One region of the uncultured Bacillus sp. genome, then DNA from elsewhere that is predicted to be linked to it. Evidence: riboswitches for the same ligand, from Rfam matches in the RefSeq annotation. Region 1 holds a riboswitch; the other holds the start of a gene.

Region 1 (5,659 bases):
TGCACTTTTGCTTTTGCTCACGGCATTTATTTTAAAACGGCATGTGAAAAAAAGAAGACTGATAGGCGGAGCGTTCATCGGTTCCAGTATCGTCCTTTTGATGTTTACTCCTTTTTCGCCGATCGTTGAACATCCGGCAGGTAAGCTGGCTTTTTCAGTTGTTATTGTGATGGTGACATTTGGCTTTAAGAGATTCCGCTATTTCTTTCAAAATTTGTTTTCCTTTTATTTTGCGACTTTTTTAATGGGAGGAGGAATTATCGGGGCCCATTCTTTGCTGCAGTCAAATTCTGTTGTTCGAAACGGTGTCATGATTACCAATCAAACTGGGTTTGGAGATCCGATCAGCTGGTTGTTTATTGTTGCTGGCTTTCCAGCATTATGGTTTTTTTCTAAGAGAAGAATTGAAGATATTGAAACAAAAAACATTCAATATGAGGAACGAGTCAGCGTACAGGCGGATTTGGGCGGCCAAACGCTTCATGTCAGAGGGCTGATTGATTCCGGTAATCAGCTGTACGATCCGCTTACTAAAACGCCGGTCATGATTATTCACATTGATAAACTGGAACCGATTTTCGGAGCAGCCGAAACGATGATCATTCGGAACACAGATCCATTGGAAGCCACCCAACAGCTCGATGATTCGTTTCGTTTTTTAGATAAACTGAGGCTGATTCCATACAGGGGAGTAGGTCAGCAAAATCAATTTTTACTATGCGTTAAACCGGATCACGTAACGATTATAACGAAAGAAGAAATGGTTTCTGCGGATAAATGCTTAATCGGCATCAGCACAACAAAGCTATCGGCAGATGGAGAGTTTGACGCAATTATTCATCCGAAAATGCTTTCGGGCAAGGCCATCAAACATGTTTCATAATGTTCGCAAATGTCCGTTACTTATCATACTCAAACGACGTGACATTTAGAAGGGAGAGGAAGATGAAAAAACTGAAATTGCGATTGACGCATCTCTGGTATAAGCTGCTGATGAAACTTGGGCTGAAAAGTGATGAAGTCTATTACATAGGTGGGAGTGAAGCCCTGCCGCCTCCATTATCTAAAGATGAGGAGCAGGTTCTGTTAATGAAGCTCCCAAACGGCGATCAGGCGGCTCGCGCTATTTTGATTGAACGCAATTTGCGCCTGGTCGTCTATATCGCCCGTAAATTTGAAAATACGGGAATTAATATAGAGGATTTAATCAGCATCGGTACCATCGGATTAATCAAAGCTGTGAATACGTTCAATCCAGAAAAGAAAATCAAGCTGGCGACCTATGCCTCCCGCTGTATAGAAAACGAAATCCTGATGTATTTAAGGAGAAACAACAAAATCCGTTCAGAGGTTTCCTTTGATGAGCCGCTTAATATTGATTGGGACGGCAATGAGCTTTTGCTTTCTGATGTGCTTGGCACTGACGATGACATCATCACAAAAGACATAGAAGCTAACGTAGATAAAAAGCTTTTGAAAAAAGCGCTTGAACAGCTCAATGAGAGAGAAAAACAAATCATGGAACTCCGTTTTGGTCTTGTCGGCGAAGAGGAAAAGACCCAAAAGGATGTAGCGGATATGATGGGGATTTCCCAGTCCTATATTTCTCGTCTTGAGAAACGAATCATTAAAAGATTGCGAAAAGAATTCAACAAAATGGTGTAAAAAATTTTTTGCGGGTAATCCCTTGATTCTACAAGGATTTGCCAATTGTGACTTTTTTTCGGTCTGAGTAAAGTGCATATTTTTCCCACCCAAGGAGATACTTAACGTTGTACAGCAGCTCCTGTAGGGAGGGAAAAAAGTGTCGAGAAATAAAGTCGAAATCTGCGGGGTGGATACCTCCAAATTACCAGTACTCAAGAATGAAGAGATGAGAAAGCTGTTTAGGCAGCTGCAGGATGAAGGCGATGATTCAGCAAGAGAAAAGCTTGTAAACGGGAACTTGCGTCTTGTCTTAAGTGTCATTCAAAGATTTAATAACAGAGGAGAGTATGTTGATGACTTATTTCAGGTCGGCTGCATCGGACTAATGAAATCCATTGATAATTTTGACCTAAGCCACAATGTTAAGTTTTCAACATACGCTGTACCTATGATTATCGGAGAGATCCGCAGGTATTTACGCGATAATAACCCGATCCGTGTCTCAAGATCACTCCGGGATATCGCTTATAAGGCACTTCAGGTAAGAGAGCGGTTAATCAGTGAGACAAGCAAGGAGCCGACTGCAGAAGACATCGCAAAAGTTCTTGAAGTACCGCATGAGGAAATCGTGTTTGCGCTTGATGCCATCCAGGATCCGGTTTCTCTATTTGAACCGATCTATAACGACGGTGGAGACCCGATCTATGTGATGGATCAAATCAGTGATGAGCGCAATAAAGATTCACAATGGATTGAAGAGCTGGCTTTAAAAGAGGGCATGAGAAGACTGAATGATAGGGAAAAAATGATCCTGAGAAAGCGATTCTTCCAAGGGAAAACTCAAATGGAAGTAGCCGAGGAAATCGGGATTTCCCAAGCACAGGTGTCCAGACTTGAAAAAGCGGCTATCAAACAAATGAATAAAAATATCCATCAATAATGAAATAGAAAGCCTTTAAAACGATTGTGTTTTAAAGGCTTTTCTATTGATTGCGGGCGGTTTACGTTTTGGAAAAAATAAGGTATCCTAGTTCGTACAAAGTTTTATGAAAATTTAAATAATTATAAAAGGGCAGTAAAGAGGAGGACCACGATGATTTTGCAGCTTGACAATGTCTCACTAAAACGGAATGGAAAATGGATACTGAGAGATATTCATTGGAAGGTGGAAGAAAAGGAAAATTGGGTGCTTTACGGACTGAATGGCGCCGGAAAGACAGCCCTGTTAAATATGCTTTGCTCATATTATTTTCCAACATCGGGCGAGATGGAGGTGCTTGGCCATGAATTTGGTAAAACGGAGCTTGGAGAGAAACTTAGACGGAAAATCGGCCTCGTCTCAGCGGCGCTTCAGCAAAAATTTTATCCGGCAGATTCAGCATTTGAAATTGCTTTGAGCGGAGCTTACGCTTCGATTGGATTATATGAAACACCAAGTGCAGAAATCAGGGAAAAAGCGATTGGTTTGTTAGAGGACTTGGGAGCAATTGAATTTGCCGACCGCCGCTATGAAACCCTTTCTCAAGGAGAAAAACAAAGAGCCCTGATTGCAAGAGCGCTTATGGCTGATCCGGAGCTGCTGATACTGGACGAACCGGTCACAGGGCTGGATTTTATTGCCCGGGAAAAGCTGTTAGACACGATTACATACATTGCAAATAAAGAAAATGCGCCATCGATCCTTTACGTGACTCATCATGCGGAAGAAATTTTGCCGGTCTTTGACAAAGCCCTTTTGTTAAAACAGGGAGAGGTCTTTAAATCGGGAGCAATAAAGGAAATGCTTACTGATCACATACTTTCCGCTTTTTTTGATACGCCAATCCATGTATTATGGAATCAGGATCGGCCGTTTTTAACAAGAGCCGAGCCGATAACGAATGCCTGACAAACACATATCGATTCATCCTAGGGGTGCTTTGCGAAGCTGAGAGAGACATTTGTCTTAACCCTTTTGACCTGATCTGGATCATGCCAGCGGAGGGAAGCGGTGAAAAAACGGAGTACATAGGACTCTGTTTGTTTTTATTAAGCCGTTTCATAACATTTGAAACGGCTTTTTTGATTTTAAAGAATAGGAGCGGATCGCATTGAATCAACAAATAGACTCTCTGTTAACAAAGGTGGAAGATCAAAAGGAGGAGCTTATTCAGCTAGCAAAAACGCTGATTTCCTATAAAACACCTGCTCCGCCTGCAAGAAATACCGACGGCATTCAGTCTTGGATTGCTGGGTTTTTAAAGGAAATGCGATTCTCGATCGATAAATGGGACGTGTACCCAGGAGATCCCAATGTTGTAGGTCTACTAAAGGGAACAGATTCAGCAGATTATCATAGCTTGATCATCAATGGCCATGTAGATGTGGCAGAGGTAAAAGAGGATGAGGAGTGGGAGCATGATCCGTTTCATCCAATTGAAAAAAACGGTCTCTTAATCGGGCGGGGCGCTTCTGATATGAAAGGCGGAATGGCGTGTGTGCTGTTTGCGGTGAAATTGATTCGTGAAGCCGACATTGAACTTCCCGGTGATTTTATTCTGCAATCGGTTATCGGGGAGGAAGTTGGAGAAGCCGGCACGCTTGAATGCTGCAAGAGGGGCTATCATGCTGATTTTGCAGTTGTCGCGGATACGAGCGATATGCATATTCAAGGTCAAGGCGGTGTCATTACAGGATGGATTGAAATCAAAAGCAGTCAAACGTTTCATGATGGGACGAGGCGGAATATGATTCACGCAGGCGGAGGAACATTCGGGGCAAGCGCAATTGAAAAAATGGCAAAAATCATTGCGGGGCTCGGAGAACTGGAGCGCCACTGGTCTATCATGAAAAGGTATCCCGGTTTTAAACCAGGCACAAATACGATAAACCCGGCTGTCATAGAAGGCGGCAGACATGCGGCTTTTATAGCGGACGAGTGCCGGCTGTGGATCACAGTCCATTTTTACCCGAATGAAACTCATGAACAAGTGGCAGCAGAAATAGAAGATTACATTAACCGGCTGAGTGACAGTGATATTTGGCTTAGGGAAAACCGCCCTGTCTTCAAGTGGGGAGGTTCATCTATGATTGAAGACAGAGGAGAAATTTTTCCGGCACTGGAAGTTGACCCTGGCCACCCAGGCGTATCAGCGCTTACAGCGTCTCATGAGAAAGTGAAACGTGAGCGCCCGGTTATGGACGTTTCTCAATCCGTTACAGACGGAGGATGGCTGTATAATGCCGGCATTCCAAGCGTGATTTACGGACCTGGAGATCTGCATAATGCACACGCCGTGAACGAGGAGGTATCGATTGAGCAACTGGTAGATTATACGAAAATTATGCTCAATTTTATCATCAGCTGGTGCAGCCGTAAAAAAGAACAGTGACCATGAAAATTTCTTCTTGCTGACAAGGTTCAGCCTGCCCGTTCATATACTTGAAAAAAGGACGGAAAAAGGACGTGATGGAATGATCAGCATTTCAGAATTTCAGGTGAAGGATGTCGTCAATGTCTCAAACGGAAAAAAGCTGGGGAGCATTGGTGATATAGATATCAATGTGACCACTGGAAAAATTCAGGCGATCATACTAGGTGGAAATGGGAAAGTTCTCGGATTTTTTGGAAAAGAAGAGGAATTGGTCATTCCATGGCGAAATATAGTAAAAATCGGGGAAGATGTAATCTTGGTCCGATTAAATGAACCGCATGCATAACTTGTTCGTCTGCTGCGGATTGGCAAATGCCGGAAGTCTGGATTCTTCCGGCACATTTCATTTAGAAATATACAAATCGGCGCTCAACGAATGCAGAAAGATGTGGTAAAATAAGTGGGAAATTCCGCTTTTTTAAATGTTTGTCGAAAGGTTGGATCATCATGAATACATATCACCCATTCAGTCTTACCACACCCTCGACACTCATGATACAAGACTGGACACAAACGAATCAAAACAACAGAGAAGTCATTGCCGGATTTACTACGAAAAACGGCGGTGTCAGCCAAAAGCCTTTTGAATCGTTAAATAC
Region 2 (5,659 bases), on a different contig from region 1:
AGTTTACACACTCAACATGAAAGGAAAACGAGAGAAAGATGAGAATTTGATGAGAACCCGTCAGTCCTCATACACAATGTTTGCAACCTTTCCGGTGTAGGCATTAATTTTCACAGTCGCTTCTTTATCATCCGGAAGATCAACATCCACTTCAAAGATGAGAGTGCCCTCACTTTTTTCGAGATCTGCGTCATCCGCTGTCCCGCCCGTTTCTCGCTCAGCAATGGTTTTGGCTTCTTTTTTCGTAATCGGTGTTTTTTGTTGATCTTCACCGCTGATTCGATCAGCAGACACGACTGCTTTTGCATTCATGTCTATCTTCACTTCGTATGTTTCTCCATCTTCTTTTTGAATGGTATATGTGGCAACACGATTCTGTTGTGTTTGTTTTTTGACGGTTCCCGGCACCCGCTCAAGCGCGAGATGCTCGGCTTCTTTTTCTGTCATGGCAGATGGATTCATCGCTTTTACTCTGTTCATCGAAAGAATGTTAGCTGATTTTGCGTCAGCTTTTATAAAATAAGTTCCCTTTGGATTTTCAAGGGTCATGTCATATGTTTTTTTATCCTTTGACTGTGTTACTTTCGTGACCTTTCCTTCATAAGAGGCTTCTACTTTTTTTACGACAGCCTCCTTTGACAGTACATCCTCATGGGTTTGCCGAATGATGAGAACTGCACAGATGATGACGGCTAAAACCGCTGCTCCCGCAGCAAATACTGCTTTTATGTTCATCGGCCTCCCCCATTCTGTTCTCTGAATTGCATGATAACATCTGTTCCTTCTCCAGGCTTGCTTTTTACAGACAGCTCAATGCCGTGTTCATCGGCGATTTGCTTGGCAATGGAAAGGCCTAAACCCGTTCCGCCTGTTTTTCTGTTTCGTGCCTCATCCGCCCGGTAGAACCGTTCGAACAGGTGCGGGATATGCTCCTCAGGTATTCCGATGCCTTTATCTCTAACAGACAGAAACGGCCGGCCATTCCTCGTTCCGGCCGACAACACAATGGCTTTTTCACTATACTTTATGGCATTATCGAGCAAAATGGTCAGCAGCTGCTTGATGCGTTCTTCATCAGCTGCAACAAACAGGCTCTCCTTATCAGTTTCAAGCAAAATATCACGCTGATAGACGGGCTGGAGCGTTTGCATGACGGCGCGCGATACTTCAACCAGATCGATTGTTTTGAGGTCAAGCTCAAGTCCTTTATGGCTTTTGGCCAACGCCAGAAGCTGATTGGTCAGTTTTTTCATATGCACCGCTTCTGAATGAATGGCTTCTATCGATTCCTCAAGCACTTCCGGTTTTTTTGCCCCCCACCGTTTCATCAGGCTGCTGTAGCTTTCTATAATTGTGAGCGGGGTTTTCAATTCGTGTGAAGCATCTTGAACGAATTGCTGCTGTTTATCATAATGCTCTTTCAGCATCATCGCCATCTCATTAAATGTCAGCCCCATTTGATATAACTCGTCGTACGACTGACCTTCCAAAGAAATTGTTTTAAATGCTTTCTCCCGCTGTATGTCTTTCATCGTCATCATTAATCGTCTGATCGGATTGATGATACGGCGGGCAAGCAAGCTGCCGGCAAAAAAAGAAGCGATACAGACAGCAGCACTTGCAGCGATTAAAATGATTTTTAGCAGAAACAGACTCTCCTCTGTGTTCTCCAGCCTTTCAACCAGCTGAAGAGATACCACTTGCCCATCGGTCCAAATAACGGGAACAGCAGCCTCAGCAAACAGTTTGCCGTCATGTTTCCTTACATCTACCGTTTCCCCGCTGTGATAAGAGATTGGAAAATGTTTATACGCTTTTTCTTTTGTCATGGTCATGACGGCTTTTTGATCACCATTCACTACACGAACCATGCCGTTTGCCGGAAGATAAGCCTGCAGCATGTCCTGCAAAGCGACTCCTTCTGTTTCAGCAGCATGTAGCGCTTCGGCAATGTTATCCGTCTCATCCGCAAGCCTACCTGCATCCTTTGAGGTCAGCGCGGACGAAAAAATGAGATAGACTGCGGTATGGACCAAAATTAATAAAACCAGCAGCGATATTGATGTGTACAGATGAATCTTGGTCTTCAGCTTCATCGTTTACCCCTTAATGGCATAGCCGACCCCTCGAACAGTATGGATCAGCTGTTTTTCGTAAGGATAGTCCAGTTTTTTTCTGATGTATCTGATGTAAACGTCCACCACATTTGTATCACCGATATAATCAAATCCCCATACAGAGTTTAGAATCTGTTCCCGTGTCAGCACTTGCTGCGGATGTTTCAGCATATAGACGAGCAAATCAAATTCCCGGGGCGTTAATTCCACCTCTTTGTCTCCGCGCCTCACTTCACGGGTTTTTTCGTTCACCCGCAAGTCGTCATATGTAAGAAAGGTGTCGATATCTTCTGTTTTTGTTCCATTTTGGCGCAGCGCCACCCTGATTCTCGCAAGCAATTCCTCAATTTCAAACGGCTTGGTGACGTAGTCATTCGCACCGATGTCCAGCCCTGTTACCTTATCAGGGATACTGTCGCGTGCCGTTAATAAAATGACCGGTGTCTGCTGATCCGTTTTTCTCAAGCGGCGCAGCACTTCCAGGCCGCTAAGTCCCGGAAGCATGACGTCTAGAAGCACTAAGGAATACCTGCCTTCCGCGGCCGCATTCAGTCCTTCAGTGCCATTGTATTTAATGGTGACATTATATCCTTCATATTCCAATTCAAGCTGGAGCACCCTGGCGATTTTTTCCTCATCTTCCACGATTAATATGTGCCCTTTTTCCAAATTTGATCATCCTCTCCTGTCCCTATATGAAAAAAAATGATTTCATTGTTTACAAAATGATTCTTATCATCTATTATGATGTCAAAATAAAAAATTGTATACGGAAAGCACTAGGGGTGCTGTTTTTGGCTGAGATAAAGCGCGCAAACACGCGCTTTGATCCCTTATGACCCGATCTGGATAATACCAGCGTGGGGAAGTGCAGGTTGACCGAATGGTGTATTTTTTTGTGCGCTTAATCGATCTATGACTGCATATTCCCTTAGGATATGCAGTTTTTTATTTTACCAAAAAAACAGGAGGTCGGAGAAATGGATCATATTTGCGGGACAAGCAGAATCGCCGGTTTTCGGTTCTCTTTATACCCGATGACGGATGATTTTATCAGTGTGATCAAGTCAGCGCTGAAAAAAACCGACACATCTAAGGTTTGGACGAAAACAGATCATATCAGCACAGTCTTGCGCGGATCGATTGATCATGTATTCGACGCTGCCAAAGCCATTTACCTTTATGCGGCGAACAGCGAAAAACACATCGTCATGAACGGGACGTTTTCCATCGGATGCCCGGGCGATACACAGGGAGATACATATCTTTCTGTAAACGATAAGCGTGTCAATGAAGATGCTGTCCGAAGCCTGTTCGCGGAAGCGCCGTGCCAATTTGCGCTTTATCCGATGAATGAGCCGGATTATATGGGCTTGATCATGGAAGCTCTCGATATTGCGAAAGCAGAAGGCACCTTCGTACAAGGTGTCCATTATGCGAGTGAGCTTGACGGGGATGCGCATGACGTGTTCAGAACACTGGAGGCCGTTTTCCGCATGGCTGAACAGCAAACAAACCACGTAACCATGACTGTGAATCTCTCGGCTAACAGTCCATCAAGAAAAAACAGAAAGCAGGGATAAAATGAAAAGCTGGAAAGTAAAAGAAATTGTCATCATGTCCGTTATCAGTATCGTTTTTGCCGTTGTTTATTTATTATTCACGCATTTCGGAAACGTACTTGCAGGTATGTTCGGGCCAATCGCCTATGAACCGATTTACGGCATTTGGTTTATCGTTTCCGTCATCGCTGCGTACATTATTCGAAAACCGGGCGCAGCGCTTGTTTCTGAAATCATTGCCGCTCTCGTTGAGTGCCTGCTGGGAAATCCGTCTGGCCCGATGGTCATCGTCATCGGTATTGTTCAAGGTCTCGGGGCTGAGGCTGTATTTCTCGCGACGCGCTGGAAAGTATACTCTCTGCCTGTCCTTCTGCTGGCAGGAATGGGATCTTCAGTAGCCAGCTTTTTCTACGATCTCTTTGTTTCTGGCTATGCAGCCTATTCACCAGGTTATCTTCTTATTATGCTTGTGATCCGTCTGATTTCCGGCGCGTTGCTTGCGGGGCTGCTCGGAAAAGCAATCAGTGACTCTCTTGCTTATACGGGTGTGTTAAACGGAATGGCACTCGGAAAGGAACTGAAAAAGAAACGGAAGCGGGCATCAGAACATGCAAGCCTTTGATGAGCTCCTGACGGTTGACCAGCTCAGCTTCTCTTATGAAGAAGACGAGAAACCGGTGTTTCAAAACATTTCGTTTTCGCTGCAAAAAGGGGAATGCGCTTTATTGCTGGGGCCGAGCGGGTGCGGAAAAAGCTCGCTCGCCCTTTGTTTAAACGGTCTTTACCCGGAGGCTTGCGACGGCATACAGTCCGGACATGTATTTTTATTTCAAAAACCGGTCACAGACGCTGAAACCTCCGAAACGATTGCTCAGCATTGCGGGGTCGTCTTTCAGGACCCGGATCAGCAGTTTTGCATGCTGACGGTTGAGGACGAAATCGCTTTTGGGCTGGAAAATCTGCAGGTTCCGAGAGAAGAGATGACAGAGAAGATTGATGCCGTATTAGAAAAATTACGTATTACCCATTTAAAAGAAAAAACAATATCTGCACTGTCAGGAGGACAAAAGCAGAAAGTGGCTCTCGCCTGTATTTTGGCGATGGAGCCTGAGCTTATTATGTTAGATGAGCCAACTTCTTTATTAGATCCTTATTCAGCTCGGGAGTTCGTTCACATGATGAAAGATCTTCAGCAAGAAAAAGGCTTCAGCCTCCTCGTCATTGAGCACCAGCTTGATGAATGGACGCCTTGGATTGAGAGAACAATCGTGCTGGACAAAGCAGGCAAAAAAGCGCTCGATGGCCGGACGGAAGATCTATTTCAGCACGAAGCGGAAACTCTAAAGCAAATGGGCATCGCGATTCCAAAAGTGTGTGACCTGCAGGAAAAACGCAGTATGCCGTTTACTTTATCAAAAGAAACGCTTTTCAAAGAACCCTTTACCGGGCATGCCGAAAAGGATGAAGCTCCTTCCGGGAAGAGTGTGCTGGAAGTCAACAGCCTTTCGTTCACGAGAGGACAGCAGACGATTTTCAAAGACATCAGCTTTTCCTTGCGCGAAGGCTCTTTGACGGCGCTTGTCGGCCCGAACGGCACCGGAAAATCAACACTCTTATCCGTCCTCGCCCGTCTGATGAAGCCGAAAAGCGGAAAGATTCTTCTATATGATAAGCCGCTGCAATCGTATAAAGAAACTGAACTGCGAAAACGAATGGGATTTGTTTTTCAAAACCCGGAGCATCAGTTCGTCGCCGGCACAGTATATGACGAGCTGCTGTTCGGCCAGAAAGTAAATGCTGAAACTGAGAAAAAAGCGCAGCACCTGCTGCATCGTTTCGGTCTTGCACATTTGGCTGATCATCATCCGTTTGCAATCAGCCAAGGGCAAAAACGGCGCCTGAGCGTCGCTACCATGCTCATGCATGACGTAAAGGTTTTATTATTAGACGAACCAACCTTTGGCCAGGACGCCCGTACGG

The links. Region 1 has a riboswitch for thiamine pyrophosphate ahead of Q5C82_RS16920 (acetylornithine deacetylase). Riboswitches for the same ligand answer to the same signal wherever they lie in the genome.
Region 2: another riboswitch for thiamine pyrophosphate. It lies ahead of thiU (HMP/thiamine ABC transporter substrate-binding protein ThiU); the one in region 1 lies ahead of Q5C82_RS16920 (acetylornithine deacetylase).

Annotation. Positions count from the first base shown of each region.
Region 1 covers NZ_CATYRA010000011.1:69,818-75,476, forward strand. The annotation lists gene spoIIGA (sigma-E processing peptidase SpoIIGA) at 1-883, shown strand, start outside; gene sigE (RNA polymerase sporulation sigma factor SigE) at 946-1,665, shown strand; gene sigG (RNA polymerase sporulation sigma factor SigG) at 1,805-2,587, shown strand; gene Q5C82_RS16915 (ABC transporter ATP-binding protein) at 2,741-3,535, shown strand; TPP riboswitch at 3,548-3,650, shown strand; gene Q5C82_RS16920 (acetylornithine deacetylase) at 3,738-5,018, shown strand; gene Q5C82_RS16925 (YlmC/YmxH family sporulation protein) at 5,101-5,346, shown strand; gene pgeF (peptidoglycan editing factor PgeF) at 5,508-5,659, shown strand, end outside.
Region 2 covers NZ_CATYRA010000009.1:108,811-114,469, forward strand. The annotation lists gene Q5C82_RS15485 (PepSY domain-containing protein) at 61-735, opposite strand; gene Q5C82_RS15490 (ATP-binding protein) at 732-2,096, opposite strand; gene ykoG (two-component system response regulator YkoG) at 2,100-2,786, opposite strand; TPP riboswitch at 2,889-3,001, shown strand; gene thiU (HMP/thiamine ABC transporter substrate-binding protein ThiU) at 3,098-3,700, shown strand; gene Q5C82_RS15505 (ECF transporter S component) at 3,702-4,301, shown strand; gene Q5C82_RS15510 (ABC transporter ATP-binding protein) at 4,288-5,659, shown strand, end outside.